Regions from separate parts of the Pseudomonas sp. YH-1 genome, predicted to be linked through region 2. Evidence: riboswitches for the same ligand, from Rfam matches in the RefSeq annotation. Region 2 holds a riboswitch; the other holds the start of a gene.
What was found. Region 2 has a riboswitch for cobalamin ahead of ACKI1H_RS08575 (CbtB domain-containing protein). Riboswitches for the same ligand answer to the same signal wherever they lie in the genome.
Positions count from the first base shown of each region.

Region 1: another riboswitch for cobalamin. It lies ahead of ACKI1H_RS09250 (TonB-dependent receptor domain-containing protein); the one in region 2 lies ahead of ACKI1H_RS08575 (CbtB domain-containing protein).

Region 1 is NZ_CP178184.1:1,947,600-1,955,010, forward strand. It holds gene ACKI1H_RS09235 (nitroreductase family protein) at 1-720, shown strand, start outside; gene tesB (acyl-CoA thioesterase II) at 734-1,603, shown strand; gene ACKI1H_RS09245 (HAD family hydrolase) at 1,612-2,223, shown strand; gene ACKI1H_RS09250 (TonB-dependent receptor domain-containing protein) at 2,513-4,369, opposite strand; cobalamin riboswitch at 4,464-4,653, opposite strand; gene eutS (ethanolamine utilization microcompartment protein EutS) at 4,907-5,242, shown strand; gene ACKI1H_RS09260 (EutP/PduV family microcompartment system protein) at 5,245-5,712, shown strand; gene eutQ (ethanolamine utilization acetate kinase EutQ) at 5,709-6,437, shown strand; gene eutT (ethanolamine utilization cob(I)yrinic acid a,c-diamide adenosyltransferase EutT) at 6,442-7,275, shown strand; gene ACKI1H_RS09275 (phosphate acetyltransferase) at 7,272-7,411, shown strand, end outside.
Region 2 is NZ_CP178184.1:1,813,494-1,820,904, forward strand. It holds gene cobN (cobaltochelatase subunit CobN) at 1-2,898, opposite strand, end outside; gene cobW (cobalamin biosynthesis protein CobW) at 3,082-4,134, opposite strand; cobalamin riboswitch at 4,230-4,422, opposite strand; cobalamin riboswitch at 4,485-4,694, shown strand; gene ACKI1H_RS08575 (CbtB domain-containing protein) at 4,801-4,986, shown strand; gene ACKI1H_RS08580 (CbtA family protein) at 5,080-5,790, shown strand; gene ACKI1H_RS08585 (cobalamin biosynthesis protein) at 5,860-6,276, shown strand; gene cobM (precorrin-4 C(11)-methyltransferase) at 6,273-7,019, shown strand; gene ACKI1H_RS08595 (bleomycin resistance protein) at 7,025-7,411, opposite strand, start outside.

The sequences.
Region 1 (7,411 bases), 130 kb from region 2:
GCCGCGTCGCAGCTGGAAGCGGCTGTGGATAACCCCGGCCTGCCGCTGCGCCCGATCCTCCACCGCCGCCGCAGCGCGCAGTCCATGGACGGCCGCAGCGGCATTCACGCCGAGCTGCTGTATGCCTGGCTGCGCCGCCTGATGCCGGAGCGCTCGCCCGTGCCCTTCGCCTGTACCGGCGAACCGGCGCGCATCGACCTGCTGCTGTTCATCCACCGCGTCCAGGGCCTGGAACCCGGCTTGTACTGGCTGGGCCGCAGTGGCCGCGACGCCGGTGGGCTGCGCGCGGACTACCTGTGGCAGAGCGTGGAGGAAAGCGGCCTGCCGCTGTACCGCCTGCTGTCCGGCGATGCGCGCGGGCTGTCGGCTTTCCTCTCCTGCGGGCAGGACATCGCCAGTGACGGCTGCGTCGCCTTTGCCATGCTCGCCGATCTCGACGCTGCGCTGGCCGAGGGGGCATGGACTTATCCGCGCCTGTACTGGGAGGCCGGCCAGATCGGCCAACTGCTCTACCTGGAAGCCGAGGCTGCGGGAATTTCCGGCACCGGCATCGGCTGCTATTTCGATCCGGCGCTGGAAGAACTGCTGGGCGGGAGTTCGGACTGCCCGGTCAGCCTCTATCATTTCACCATCGGCCGCGCGGTCTGGGATGAACGGCTCACCAGCCTTCCCGCCTACAGCGCGCCGCGCCGACTCCCACTTCAGCAAGACCGCAATTGAGGAAACAACGCGCATGACCCAGATCCTGGACAACCTGGTGGCTCTGCTGAGCCTGGAACAGATCGAAGAGAACCTGTTCCGCGGCACGAGCCAGGACCTCGGGTTCCGCCAGCTGTACGGCGGGCAGGTACTCGGCCAGGCGCTGTCGGCGGCCAGCCAGACCGTCGAGGCGGAGCGCCACGTGCATTCGATGCACGGTTACTTCCTGCGTCCGGGTGATGCCAGCAAGCCGGTCGTCTACCAGGTCGATCGCGTGCGTGACGGCGGCACCTTCAGTACCCGCCGCGTCACCGCGATCCAGAAGGGCCAGCCGATCTTCGCCCTGAGCACCTCGTTCCAGACCGACGAGGAAGGCTTCGAGCACCAGATCACCATGCCCGACGTGGTCGGCCCGGAGAACCTGCCTACCGACCTGGAACTGAAGAAGGCCGGCGCGGAGAAATTCCCAGAACGCATCCGCGACAAGCTGCTCTATCCCAAGCCCATCGAGATCCGTCCGGTCACCCAGAACGACCCTTACGAACCCACCGTCGGCGAGCCGATCAAGTACCTCTGGCTGCGCGCTGACGGCAAGCTGCCGGACATCCCGGCACTGCACAAGTACATCCTCGCCTACGCCTCGGACTTCGGTTTCCTCACCACCTCGCTGCTGCCCCACGGCCGCTCGGTCTGGCAGAAGGACATGCAGGTCGCCACCATTGACCACTCCGTGTGGTTCCACCGCGACCTGCGTGCGGACGAATGGCTGCTCTACGCCATCGACAGCCCCTGGGCCGGCAACGGCCGTGGCTTTGTGCGCGGCAGCATCTTCAACCGTGACGGCCAGCTGGTCGCATCCTCGACCCAGGAAGGCCTGATCCGCCGCCGCGAGGACTGGGCATGACGCTCGCCCTGTCGCTGGGAGAGATTCGCCACTGGGTGTTCGACATGGACGGCACCCTGACCCTGGCGGTGCACGACTTCCCGGCGATCAAGCGGGCGCTGGGGATTCCCCAGGAACACGACATCCTCACCCACCTGGCCGCGTTGCCGGAAGATGAGGCAGCAGCCAAGCACGCCTGGCTGCTGGAGCATGAGCGCGAGCTGGCGGTGGCGTCCAAGGCCGCGCCGGGCGCGGTGGAACTGGTGTGTGCGCTGCACGGCGCGGGTTACCGGCTCGGCATTCTCACCCGCAATGCCCATGAGCTGGCGCTGATCACACTGGACGCCATCGGCATCGGCGATTGCTTCCTCACCGAGGATGTTCTCGGCCGTGGCGAGGCGGACCCCAAGCCCAGCCCGGACGGCCTGCTGCGCCTGGCCGCGCGCTGGGATGTGGCGCCGCAGCGGATGCTGATGGTCGGCGATTACCGCTTCGATCTCGATTGCGCCCGTGCCGCCGGCGCGCACAGCGCGCTGGTCAATCTGGCCGACCATCTACAAGAGAACCCCTGGCCCGAGCTGACCGACTGGCATGCGCAGGACTGCGCGGAGCTGGGACGGATGGCGGGCGTGCTGGTCTGAGTCCGCTGCCTTGCGGGTTCGCGAGCAAGCTCGCTCCTACGATGAGCAAACCGGGGAGCTCAGGGATATCCCTGCACGCCAACCCTGTAGGAGCGAGCTTGCTCGCGAACAGCCGCCAGCACCGAGGTTCCCGGTAGGAGCGCCCCTTGGTCGCGCTCCTGGCATATGTGTGAACCTCGATCCGTAGGATGGGTGGAGCCTAGGCGATACCCATGCTGGCAGTGCCAGGCACGATGGGTATCGCTGCGCTCCACGCCATCCTACGAAAGCGCCGCAGCGCTGGCAGGAGTTACAGCTCCGGCGTCCAGGTCACCGCCAGCAGCGCGGTGCGGCCCGGTTCGCGGTAGGGGCGGGCTTCGCCCATGTAGTCGCTCGGGCTGGTCGGGCGCAGGTAGTCGCCCAGGGTGTAGTTGCGATCCAGGGCGTTATCCAGCTTCAGGTCGAAGCGAATTTCATTGCTGGCCAACCAACTGGTGCGCAGGTCGAGCACGCCGTAGCCGGACAGCTCGCGGGTGTTGGCGGCGTCGTCGTAGCGCTGGCTGACCGCGCGCCAGGTGCCGCCGACACCGAAGGCGCCGAACTGGCGGTCGAGGTCCAGGCTCAGGGTGCGGCGCGCGCGGTAGGGCAGGGTGTGGCCGGTGTCGCGGTCGCGCGGGTCGATCAGGCTCAGGCCGAGTGCGGCCTGCCAGCCCAGTACCTCGCGGGCGACGCTGGCCTCGAAGCCATCGATGCGCGCCTTGTTGATGTTCTCCGGCTGGTTGCTGGTACTGTCCCAGGCGATCAGGTCATCGATCTCGGTGCGGTACAGCGAGGCTTCCAGGTGCGTGCCGGAGAAGTCTCCGCGCCATTGCAGCTCGTAGGTCTTCGAGGTCTCGGCCTTCAGGTCCGGGTTGCTCGCGCCGGGGTAGTAGAGGTCGCTGAAGGTCGGCGCGCGGAAGCCTTCGCCGTAGCTGGCGATCCAGGTCTGGCTGTCGCCCACCGGCAGGCTGAAGGCGGCGTTCCAGCTGTTCTGGCTGCCATAGGCCTGGTTGTTGTCGTGACGGATACCCAACTCGGTGCCGAAGCTGTCGCCCTTGAAACTGTGCTGGGCGAAGAAGGCGCGGTTGCTGCGCTGGTCCTCGGCGAAATCGGTGGTGCCGTCGACCTTGTCTTCGTACCAGTCGGCGCCCAGGGCCAGCTGGTTGGCTTCGTCCAGTTGCAGGCGGTTGAGCCAGCTCGCCGAGTGGCGGGTGGTTTCCAGCGTGCCGTTGTTCCAGCTGTCGGCGGCGCCCACGGCCTTGTTGCGGTCATAGCTGCGACCCAGCTCCAGGCGGCTGTTCCACATCGAGGTGATCTGGCCGTCGAGGTAGGCGCTGTAGCTGCTGACGCGGAATTCGTCACGGGGCGAGCCCGGCTCGAAGTTGTAGGCGTCGTCGTATTCGTTCTTGCCGCGCTGGTCGTTGAGGTTCAGGCCGGCCTTCCAGTCCTCGCTGAAGCGATGGTCCAGGTTCAGGTGCACGGCCTTGTTGCGCTGGGCGTCGTGGTCGTTGTCGGCGCCGACGTTGTCGCTGGTGCGGTCCCAGCCCTGGCTCTCGTCCAGGCTGCCGCCGAGGTTGTAGCGGGTCTGCTCGTTACCGCCGGAGAGGCTCAGGCTGCGCTCGAAGGTGCCGTGGCTGCCGGCGGCCAGGCGCACTTCCGGGTGCAGGCCGGCTTCGCCGCGGCGGGTGAAGATCTGGATGACGCCGCCGATGGCATCGGCGCCGTACAGCGCGGAACGCGGGCCACGGGTCACTTCGACACGCTCGATGCTGTCGATGCTCAGGTAGTCCAGGCGGGCGATGCCGCTGCTGGCCGAGGCGACGCGTTGGCCGTCCACCAGCACCAGGGTCTGCGCGGTGCTGGTGCCACGCACGGAGTACGAGACCACGCCGCCGGAGCTGCCCATCTGCACGCCGGGCACGCGGGCGAGCAGGGCGGGGACGCTGCGCACCTGCAGGCGTTCGATGTCGGCACGGGTGAATACGCTGTTGGCCGAGGTGGCTTCGGCGCGCGGCTGGGCCTGGCGCGCGGAGGTGATCACCTGGTCGGAGAGTGTGTAGATGTCGCCAGCGGCGAAGGCCATGCCGGGCAGCAGGCTGGTGGCCAGGGCGAGTCGGGTCAGTTTCATGGAGCGTCCTCAAAAGCGGTCGGATGACTTTCGAGGAGGGCGTGGCAAGGGCGGCAGGCCGCACTTGACGGTGCGGCCCTCCGCAACACCTGTCGGGGCGTGTCGAGGGCGGTCTCCGGGCTGCCGACGTCACATCGCCGCCTTCCCACAGTCGTGCAGTGGCTACTGGCGATGCTGCAATCCATGAAGGATCGCGTCGGTTACCGTTGCGGGGGCAGCGCAGGTCTTTCACCTGCTTCCCGTTACCTCGAACGAAAACGGGGCGAACCATACGACCAAGGTCTGCGATGAGCAAGGGCAGCGGCGATCGACGGCTCGTGCTGCGCTGTGCCAACGCTTTCCGACGACTCGCCGCCAGCCCATCTGGCAGGGGCTTTGCCGACCTATTGCGGGCTGCGACGAAATCGCCCAGGTCGTGCCCATGGGCGCGATGGCCCGCTCGAACTCTGTCGATCCGCTGAAAAGTTTGCCGATTTTCGATAGGGCTGGTCTGCCCCCCTTGGTTAGCCTTTTGTTCATGGACAAGAGGTGCGCCCGATGAGCAGAGAACGAATCATTCAGGAGTTTGTGCCAGGCAAGCAGGTGACCCTGGCACACCTGATTGCGCATCCGCAGGAAGACCTGTCGAGCAAGATCGGCGTCCCTGGCGCCGAGGCCATCGGCATCATGACGCTCACCCCCGGCGAGACGGCGATGATCGCGGGTGATTTCGCCACCAAGGCCGCCAATGTGCAGATCGGCTTCCTCGATCGCTTCAGCGGCGCACTGGTCCTCTATGGCAGCGTCGGTGCGGTGGAAGAAGCGCTGGAGCGTACCTGCGCCAACCTCGACCGCCTGCTCGCCTACACCATTTGCCCGGTGACCCGGAGTTGAGCATGCAGACCCATCGATATGCCCTGGTCGGCGGCGTGGGAGCGGGCAAGACCACCTTGTTCAACGCCCTGCGCGGCCGCCGCGAAACGCCGCGCAAGACCCAGGCCCTGGACTTCGACCTGTGCGGTGCGATGGATACCCCCGGCGAGTTCATCAGTCATCCACGGCTGTACCGGGCCTTGATTACCAGCACCGACAACGTGGACACCCTGGTCTACGTGCATCCGGCCAATGAGCCGGAGTGTCGTTTGCCGCCGGGACTGCTCGACATTCACTCGGGCAAGCGCCTGGTCGGTGTGATCAGCAAGTGCGACCTGGCCGACGCGGACCCGGATGCGGCCGAGTCCCTGATGCGGCGGCACGGCATCCATGGCGAGATCCTGCGCGTCGCCCAGGACGACCCCACCAGTATCGAGCGTCTGCGCCAGGTGTTGCACGGACGCGCTCCGCTTGAGGAAAAGTATCCATGAAAAAGCTGATTACCGCGGGCTCCGTGCGCGAGGCGATTGCCGCCGGGCAGCGTTCGCTCGAAGTCGAGCTGCCGCGCTGCATTCTGACGCCCGAGGCGCGGATGATCGCCGAGGAAGCAGGGCTGGAGATCATCGAGCGCATCGCCGGTGAGGCCGTGCAGCCTGGGGATGGTACGGCCATGAAAGGCACCGAGGCGGTCAACGATTCCGCGGTTGCCAGCGAGGACCAGATTGCGGCCATCCGCGCAGCCGTGCTGGAGCGTCTTCCTGCCGATGCCGATGCGGCACTGGTTGAACAACTGGTGCGCAAGGCGGCTCGGGCGGGTGGCATGACAGCGAGTCCGGAACCGTCGGGATTCGAGTCGCGCACCGGTGCTGGCGGCATCAAGCTGGTGAAGGGCGACAGCGTGCGTTTCGGCCTGCTCGACGGCGTCGAGGGCGGTTGCCAGATCGGCATCACCGACGTGGTCGGTACCGAGGATGGCAGCAGCATGGGCGCCGGCTTCATGCAGTGGGAAAACGCTTTCTTCCCGTGGACGCTGAACTACGACGAGGTGGACCTGGTACTCGAGGGTGAGCTGCACATTCGTCAGCACGGCGAGACCCTGGTTGGCCGGCCCGGCGACCTGCTGTTCATTCCCAAGGGCAGCCGCATCGAGTTCGGTACGCCGACCCGTGTGCGCTTCCTCTATGTGGCCTGGCCGGCCAACTGGCAGGAGCAATGAGGCGATGAGCACCTTCATCACCGAGACCTGGCTGCGTGAGCGACATGGCCTGAGCGAAGGTACCGAGTTGCACCTGCCGGCCGACGCCCGCTTGACCCCGGCGGCGCGTGCGCTGATCGAGGCGCGCCGGCTGACAGTGAAGTACCACGACGAGCAAGGGCGCCTGTTCCGCGACAACCAGGCCGGCGATGGCGCCGAGCCGGAGCCGGTGCACGGGCTGACCGGTCAGGCGGAAAGCGTCGTTGCCTGCTGCCAGCTGTGTCACCAGCCGGCCGAGCACAAGCCCGAGGGCATGACGCACCTGAACGCCCGCGAGCTGGTGGCCAAGAACGATCCGCGCCTGCGCTTGCGCGCCCAGCTCGATGCGGCCATCGCCCTCGCGGTGTGGTTGCAGGTGGAGCTGCGCGAACCTCAGGAACTGGTCGCCTGGCTGGGTGACCTGCGCTCGGTGCTGGGCCAGGTGATGCGCGCTGATGTGCTGGGTGAGTCGTTGCCTGGTTTCAGCATCGGCGGGCTCGATGATGGCGAGCTGCACCGCCTGTCCCATGCGCCGCTGAAGTACCTCGGGCATGACCATCTGGTGCCGGAGCTGGCGCACGGGCGTGCCTGCGCACAACTCAACCTGTTGCGCGCCAAGGTGCGCGAAGTCGAGGTCTGTGCCGCCGAGGTGTTCATCGGACCCGGCTACCAACTGCAGCGCAAGGATCTGCTGCACGCACTCAATCGGCTTTCCAGTGCGCTCTATGTGGCGATGCTGCTCAGTGTCCTGCACCAGCGCGGCCAGCCTTGGCCCAGTCGAGAAGTGCTGCTGCAACGCCTGCAAGGAGATCGCTCATGAGCCTGCTCGACGAGTGCCGCCGGGCCGCCCGGCTTGATCCACCGCGGGTGGTATTCCCTGATGGCCTGGATCGCCGCGCCATCGAGGCGGCGCAGTATCTCAAGCGCGAAGGGCTGGCACAGCCACTGCTCCTGGG
Region 2 (7,411 bases):
GGCGTCGAACAGGCGGATCAGGTTGGCGAAGGCATCGCGGAAGAAGCCCGAGACCCGCAGCGTCACGTCGACCCGCGGGCGGTCGAGCAGGGTGATCGGCAGGATCTCGAAGTCCTCCACGCGCTGGCTGCCGGCCTGCCACACCGGGCGCACGCCGAGCAGCGCGAGGGCCTGGGCGATGTCGTCGCCGCCGGTGCGCATGGTTGCCGTGCCCCACACCGACAGGCCGAGCTGGCGCAGGTGGTCGCCGTGGTCCTGGAGGTGGCGTTCGAGCAGGCGACTGGCGGACTGGAAGCCGAGGCGGAAGGCAGTGGGCGTGGGCAGGTTGCGCACGTCCACGGTGAAGAAGTTGCGCCCGGTGGGCAGTACGTCGACCCGCCCGCGACTGGGTGCGCCGCTGGGGCCGGGTGGGACGAAACGGCCGCTGAGGCCGGCGAGCAGGTGGCCGATTTCGCTGGCGCCACAGGCATCCAGGGTCGGGGCGATCTGCTGGTGAAGCTGCGCGAGCACCGCCGCGCTGGCGCTGCCGGGTGCGCTGACCGAGCCGTCGATCAGGCGCAGGGCGAACAGCTCCAGGCGTTCGCGGGTGTCGCCGTTGCTGCGCCAGGGTTCGTCGCTGACGGCGGTCAGCGAATCAGGGCGCGGACCTTCCCACGGCTCGGCGAAAGCGGCGTCCAGCGGGTCGCGGCCGAGCTTCAGGTCTTCGCTCAGCGCGCGCAGCAGGCTGGCGTTGCCGCCACGCCCATCGCCGCGCGGGATGCGCACCAGCGACAGCAACGTGTCGCGGCGCAACTCGCCCACGGGCGACTCGCCGAACACGTGCAGGCCGTCGCGAATCTGCGATTCCTTGAGGTCGCACAGGTAGGCGTCCAGCTGCGGCAGCCAGCTTTCCGGATCGTCACTCAACTGCAGGCCCAGCTCGCGGTCCAGCGCGGTCTCACGCACCAGCGTGAGGATGTCGCCACGCAGTTCGCTGGCGCGGCGCGGGTCGAGCAGCGAGGCGTCGTAGTACTCGTCGGCCAGGCGTTCGAGGTCGCGCAGCGGGCCGTAGTTTTCCGCGCGGGTCAGCGGCGGCATCAGGTGGTCGATGATCACCGCCTGGGCGCGGCGCTTGGCCTGTGCGCCTTCGCCGGGGTCGTTGACGATGAACGGGTAGAGGTTGGGGAGCGGGCCGAGGATCGCGTCGGGCCAGCATTCCTCCGAGAGCCCGACGCCCTTGCCGGGCAGCCATTCGAGGTTGCCGTGCTTGCCGACGTGGATTACCGCATCGGCGCCGAACACTTCGCGCAGCCAGAAGTAGAAGGCGAGGTAGCCGTGGGGCGGCACCAATGACGGATCGTGGTAGATCGCTGCTGCGTCGAGCTGGTAGCCACGTGCTGGCTGGATGCCGACAAAGCCCAGGCCGAAGCGCAGGCCAGCGACCATCATCCGGCCGCTGCGGAACATCGGATCCTGTTGCGGCTCGCCCCAGCGCTCGCGCACGGCTTGCTGGTTGGCTTCGGGCAGGCGCGCGAAGCAGGCAAGGTAGTCGTCCAGCGCCAGGCTCTGCGCGCAGGGGCGCAGGTCGAGGCTGTCGAGGTCGTTGCTGACGCCACCGAGCAGTTGCTGGATCAGCGCCGTGCCGGAAGCGGGCAGGCCGGCGACCGGATAACCCTGGGCCTCCAGCGCACGCAGGATGTTCAAGGCGGCGGCCGGCGTGTCGAGGCCGACGCCATTGCCGATGCGCCCATCGCGGGTTGGATAGTTGGCGAGGATCAGCGCCACGCGCTTGTCGGCGTTGGCCTTGCGCGCCAGCAGCATCCAGCGCCGCGCCAGTTCGGCGACGAAGTCCATGCCCGGCCGGTGCGGCAGGTAGCAGACCACATCGCTCTGGCTGCGCTCGCTGCGCCAGGCCAGGCCCTTGAAGCTGATCGGCCGGGTGATGAGGCGGCCATCCAGTTCCGGCAGTGCGATGTGCATGGCCAGGTCGCGCGGGCCGAGGCCTTGCGGGTTGGCGCGCCAGAGGTCGAGGTTGTCCAGCGAGCAGATCGCTTGCAGCACCGGCACGTCGCGGCGGAACGGCCGGTCCTGTGGCGCCTCCGGGTTCGACTGGGCGAAACCGGTGGTGTTGATGATCAGTTCGGCGTCGGCGCTATCGAGCAGGTTTTCCACTGCTTCCAGGCAGGCGGCTTCCTTGAGGCTGGCCACGGCAATGGGCAGCGGGTTGATGCCCTGGGCCAGCAGGCGATCGCAGAAGGTGTCGATGAAGCCGGTGTTCGCCGCTTGCAGATGCGTGCGGTAGAACAGCAGCGCGGCGACTGGGCACTCGGGATTCCAGTCGGCCTGCCAGCGGGCGAGGTCGCAGCGGCCGGTCTGTGGATGGTAGAGCGCGATGCGGGGCAGCGTTTGCGGCTCGCTCCACGGATAGTCGCGTTGCAGATGGCGCGTGGCGAGGCTGGCGAAGAGGTGCCGGGCGTTGTCCATCCCGCCCTGGCGCAGGTACTGCCAGAGGCGCTCTGCATCCTGCGGCGGGACGCTGCACAGCGCGCTGAGTTCGGGGTCGGGCTTGTCGTCGCCGGGTACCGCGATCAGCGTGACGCCGCGCTCGGCCAACGCCACCAACTGCTCCATGCCGTAGCGCCAGTAGCCGATGCCGCCGTGTACCGAGATCAGGATGACCTTGGCGTGCTGCAGCACTTCGTCGACGTAAAGGTCCACCGAGGCGTGGTTCTGCAGCTGCATCGGGTTGGCCAGCCGCAGGCTCGGGTAGTCCTCCGGCAGCTCGCGGGCGGCCTCGGCGAGCAGTGCCAGGTGCGAGTCGCCGCTGCAGAGAATCACCAGCTCGGCGGGCGTCTGGGCCAGGTGGGCGATGCCGTCGTCGGGGACGAAACCGCCGGGTTGGGTGCGCAGCAGGTGCATGGGCTTGCTCGGTGGTGGCTCTTCGTAGGAGCGAGCTTGCTCGCGAACAGCCTCGCGTCGGGGCTTGGTTCGCGAGCAAGCTCGCTCCTACAGGGACTTGGCATGACCGCAGGATGGGTGGAGCTTGCGTTACCCATCATCGGTGGTGGGTATCGCTGCGCTCCACGCCACCCTACGAGGTCATTACGCCAGGGCAGTACGCAGCTCGTTGGCGATGGTCGCCTGGTCCAGTTCCTGGCCGATCACCACCAGGCGCGTGCCACGGGTTTCGTCGCTGCGCCAGGCGCGGTCGAAGTGCTTGTCGAAGCGCTTGCCGACACCCTGCACCAGCAGGCGCATGGGCTTGCCGGGGATGGCGACGAAGCCCTTGATGCGCAGCACGGCGTGGCGCTCGACCAGCGCGTTCAACGCCTCGAGCAGGGCGCGTTCTTCCACTTCCGGCAGGTCGACATGGAAGGAGTCGAACTCGTCGTGGTCATGATCTTCATGGCCTTCGTGGTCGTGGTGTGTCGGGCGGCTGTCGATGTGCAGCTCGGCCTCGGCGTTCAGCCCCAGCAGCACCGAGAGCGGCAGCTGGCCGGAGCTGGCTTCGACGATCTTCACCGCCGGCGGCAGCTCCTCGGCGACTTCGGCGCGTACGCGGGCCAGCGCTTGGGCGTCGAGCAGGTCGGCCTTGTTCAGCACCACCAGGTCGGCGCTGGCCAGCTGGTCTTCGAAGAGTTCGTGCAGCGGCGATTCGTGGTCCAGGTTCGGGTCCTGCTGGCGCTGCTCGTCGACCTGCTCGGGATGGGCGGCGAAGGTGCCGGCGGCCACGGCCGGGCTGTCGACCACGGTGATCACCGCATCCACCGTGCAGGCGTTGCGGATTTCCGGCCACTGGAAGGCTTGCACCAGCGGCTTGGGCAGGGCCAGGCCCGAGGTCTCGATGAGGATCTGGTCGAGGTCGCCGCGACGCGCCACCAGTTCGCGCATCACCGGGAAGAACTCTTCCTGCACGGTGCAGCACAGGCAGCCGTTGGCCAGTTCGAAGACGCGGCCGACCGCCTCTTCTTCGCTGCAGCCGATGGAGCACTGCTTGAGGATGTCGCCGTCGATGCCCAGCTCGCCGAATTCGTTGACGATCACCGCGATGCGGCGGCCTTCGGCGTTGTCCAGCATGTGGCGGAGCAGGGTGGTCTTGCCGGCGCCGAGGAAGCCGGTGACGATGGTGACGGGGAGTTTGGCCAGGGTTTTCATGCGCGCCTCGCAAGCGGAAGTTGGCGGGCGGATGAAGGGCGCGCGCGCGGGTTCGCCGCGCAACGAAGGTCGCCACCGGATCACCCCGCCCGGTTGTCTTGATGCTGCACGAGGCAGGTCTCCTGGCTCACAGCCCTCTGTCGTCTCTTCGCCTTCCCGCCCGAATCGGCAGTGGCGCGTGAAGAGACAGGCTGTTCACAGTTGCGGGGGCAGCCGTGGCGCATCCGAAGATTTCCACGTTCCCTCTTAGCTCCGGCCAGCGCCGGAGAACCTCGAAGCAGGGAAGGCTACGCAGCGCAGGCGGGACGGTCAATCGCCGGGGATCGGTTGACGCCTGTCGGCTGCCGTGGTCAGCTAGCGCGGTTCCAGGTGTCTCGCGCCACGCGCGAGGTGAAACGGGAAGCCGGTGCGTCCGCAAGGACCAGTCCGGCGCTGCCCCCGCAACGGTAAGCGATCGTAGGGTCATCAGTAGTCACTGTGCTGACGCATGGGAAGACTGACCCGCTTGGCCACAGGCCAACGTCGCAAGCCCGGAGACCGGCCTGGAGCTTTCGTTTTTTGGCAAACCCGCGGTGGGCGGGCGCAGGCCGTGGCGCGACCGTTCCGGCGCGTTCGAATGCGTTCAACCTCTGCGTTCTCTTACTTTGATCTTCAGAGGGAACGTTCATGTCCAGCAGCACCCTGACGCACGCGTCGAGCACTTCCATCCCCCTTTCCAAGCGCATCAGCCTGGCCGTTGGCGCCAGCCTGCTGGGCGCGCTGCTGGTGTACTTCGCCGGCTTCTCGCATCTGGATGCGGTCCACAACGCCGCGCACGACACCCGCCACAGCGCCGGTTTCCCCTGCCACTAATGTGCACCGCCTGCGCGTAAGCGCAGCGAATTCGAGGCACTCTCGGTCGCGCTTTTGCAGCGTTCGAGGCCTCGTCTCGCCTGGAGAATTGCAATGATCAAACGTATCGCCCAGACCGCCGGTTTCGCCGGTCTGATCGCGGCGCTGGTACTCACCGTGGTCCAGTTGCTGTGGGTATCCCCGCTGATCCTCAAGGCGGAGACTTTCGAGAAAGCCGAGCCGGCCGCCGCGCTGGTCGAAGAACATGCCCACGAGCATGCCGAGGGCGCCGCCGCCGGCCACCACCATGATGACGAAGCCTGGGAGCCAGAAGACGGCTGGCAGCGCATCCTCTCCACCACCGGTGGCAACCTGGTGGTCGCCGTGGGTTTCGCGCTGATGCTGGCCGGCCTGTTCACCCTGCGTGAGCCGGGCAAGACTTCCGAAGGCCTGCTCTGGGGGCTGGCCGGTTTCGCCGTGTTCACCCTGGCACCTTCGCTGGGCCTGCCGCCGGAAGTCCCTGGTACCGCCGCCGCCGATCTGACCCTGCGGCAGACCTGGTGGATCGGCACCGCCGCCGCCACTGCCGTTGGCCTCGCGCTGCTGGTGTTCGGCCGTCACTGGGCACTGAAGGCCGTCGGTGTCGCGTTGCTGGTGGTACCGCATGTGATCGGTGCGCCGCAGCCGGAAGTGCATTCCAGCCTTGCACCGGAAAGCCTGGCCCACGAGTTCATCATCGCCTCGCTGGTCACCAACGCGGTGTTCTGGGCAGCCCTTGGCCTGGTCGCGGCCTGGCTGTTCCGTCGCTTCGCACCGTCGGCCTGATTCGCGCGTTATGCTCGCCCCCGCAGCCGGCACCGCCGCCTGCGGGGTTTTGTTTTCTGGAGGTAGGGAATGACGCTGGTTGCCGGCCTGGGTTGCCGCCGTGGCTGCTCGCTCGATGAACTGCGCGAGTTGCTGCGCGCGACGTTGGCCGAGTCCGGGCTCGACGAGTCGCACCTCACCGCGCTGGCCAGTGCCACGCTGAAGGCCGACGAGGAGGGGTTGTTGGCGCTGGCCGCCGCACTCGATCTGCCACTGAGGCTGTTCACGCCCCAACAGCTGGCAGCGTGCGAGAAGCGCCTGAGCGATCCCTCCGAAACCGTGCGCGCGGCCACTGGCAGCGCCAGCGTCGCCGAGGCTGCCGCGCTGCTGCAGGCCGAGGCCCAGGGCAACGCGCCGGCACGCCTGCTGGTGGGAAAACGGCGCAGCGACCAAGCCACCTGCGCGTTGGCCTTCATCCCCGTCGAATCCGCACAGGAGCAGCCATGACGGTCTACTTCATCGGCGCCGGCCCCGGCGACCCCGAACTCATCACGGTCAAGGGCCAGCGGTTGATCCGCACCTGCCCGGTGATCCTCTACGCCGGCTCGCTGGTGCCGCCAGCGGTGCTGGAAGGGCACAGCGCCGAACGCGTGGTGAATACTGCCGAACTGAACCTGGACGAGATCGTCGCGCTGCTGGCGCAGGCCCATGCCGAGGGCAAGGACGTGGCACGGGTGCACTCCGGTGATCCCTCGCTGTACGGCGCCATCGGCGAGCAGATCCGCCACCTGCGCGACCTGGGCATCGCCTACGAGATCATCCCCGGTGTTACCGCGACTTCCGCCTGCGCGGCGATCCTGGGTTGTGAGCTGACCCTGCCGGATATCTCGCAGACGCTGATCCTCACCCGCTACGCCAGCCGGACGCGCATGCCGGAAGGCGAATCCCTCGCCGAACTGGCGCAGCACCGCGCGACCCTGGCCATTCACCTAGGCGTCGGCCAGTTGGCCAATATCGTTGCAGAGTTGCTGCCGTACTACGGCGCGGATTGCCCCATTGCGGTGATCCACCGCGCCAGCTGGCCGGACCAGGACCAGGTCACCGGCACCCTCGGCGACATCCTGCCCAAGGCAGAAGCCAAGGGTTTCCGGCGTACGGCGCTGATCCTGGTGGGCAGGGTGCTGGGGGCGGAAGGGTTTGCCGATTCGTCGCTGTACAGCGCGGAGCATGCGCACCTGTATCGGCCGTAGCGAAATCACTCGGCTGGCAGGGGCCGCGATCCAAGACTCTGGGCGAAGCGCAACAGGTAGCCGTCCGGGTCCTGGACGAGGAAATTGCGCTCGCCGTACAACTGTTCGTCCTGCCGGTACCAGCGCTCCTCGACGGGTTTGCGTAGCGAGATGCGCGCCTCGTTCAGCGAACTCACCAGCGCCTGAATATCGGGGCAGCGAATGGAGAAGTTGACGCCTCGTCCCAGTGGAGGGTCCAGTGGGCGCACGCTCCATGGCGAGTCGGAATGCCAGTCCTGCTCCAGCATGAGCTGGCTGTCGCCAAAGGAAAGAAAGGCGAAGTCGTCTTCGCGGCGCTGGTACTCGATGGCGAAACCGAGCACCTCGCAGTAGAAGTGCAGGCTTCTCGTCAG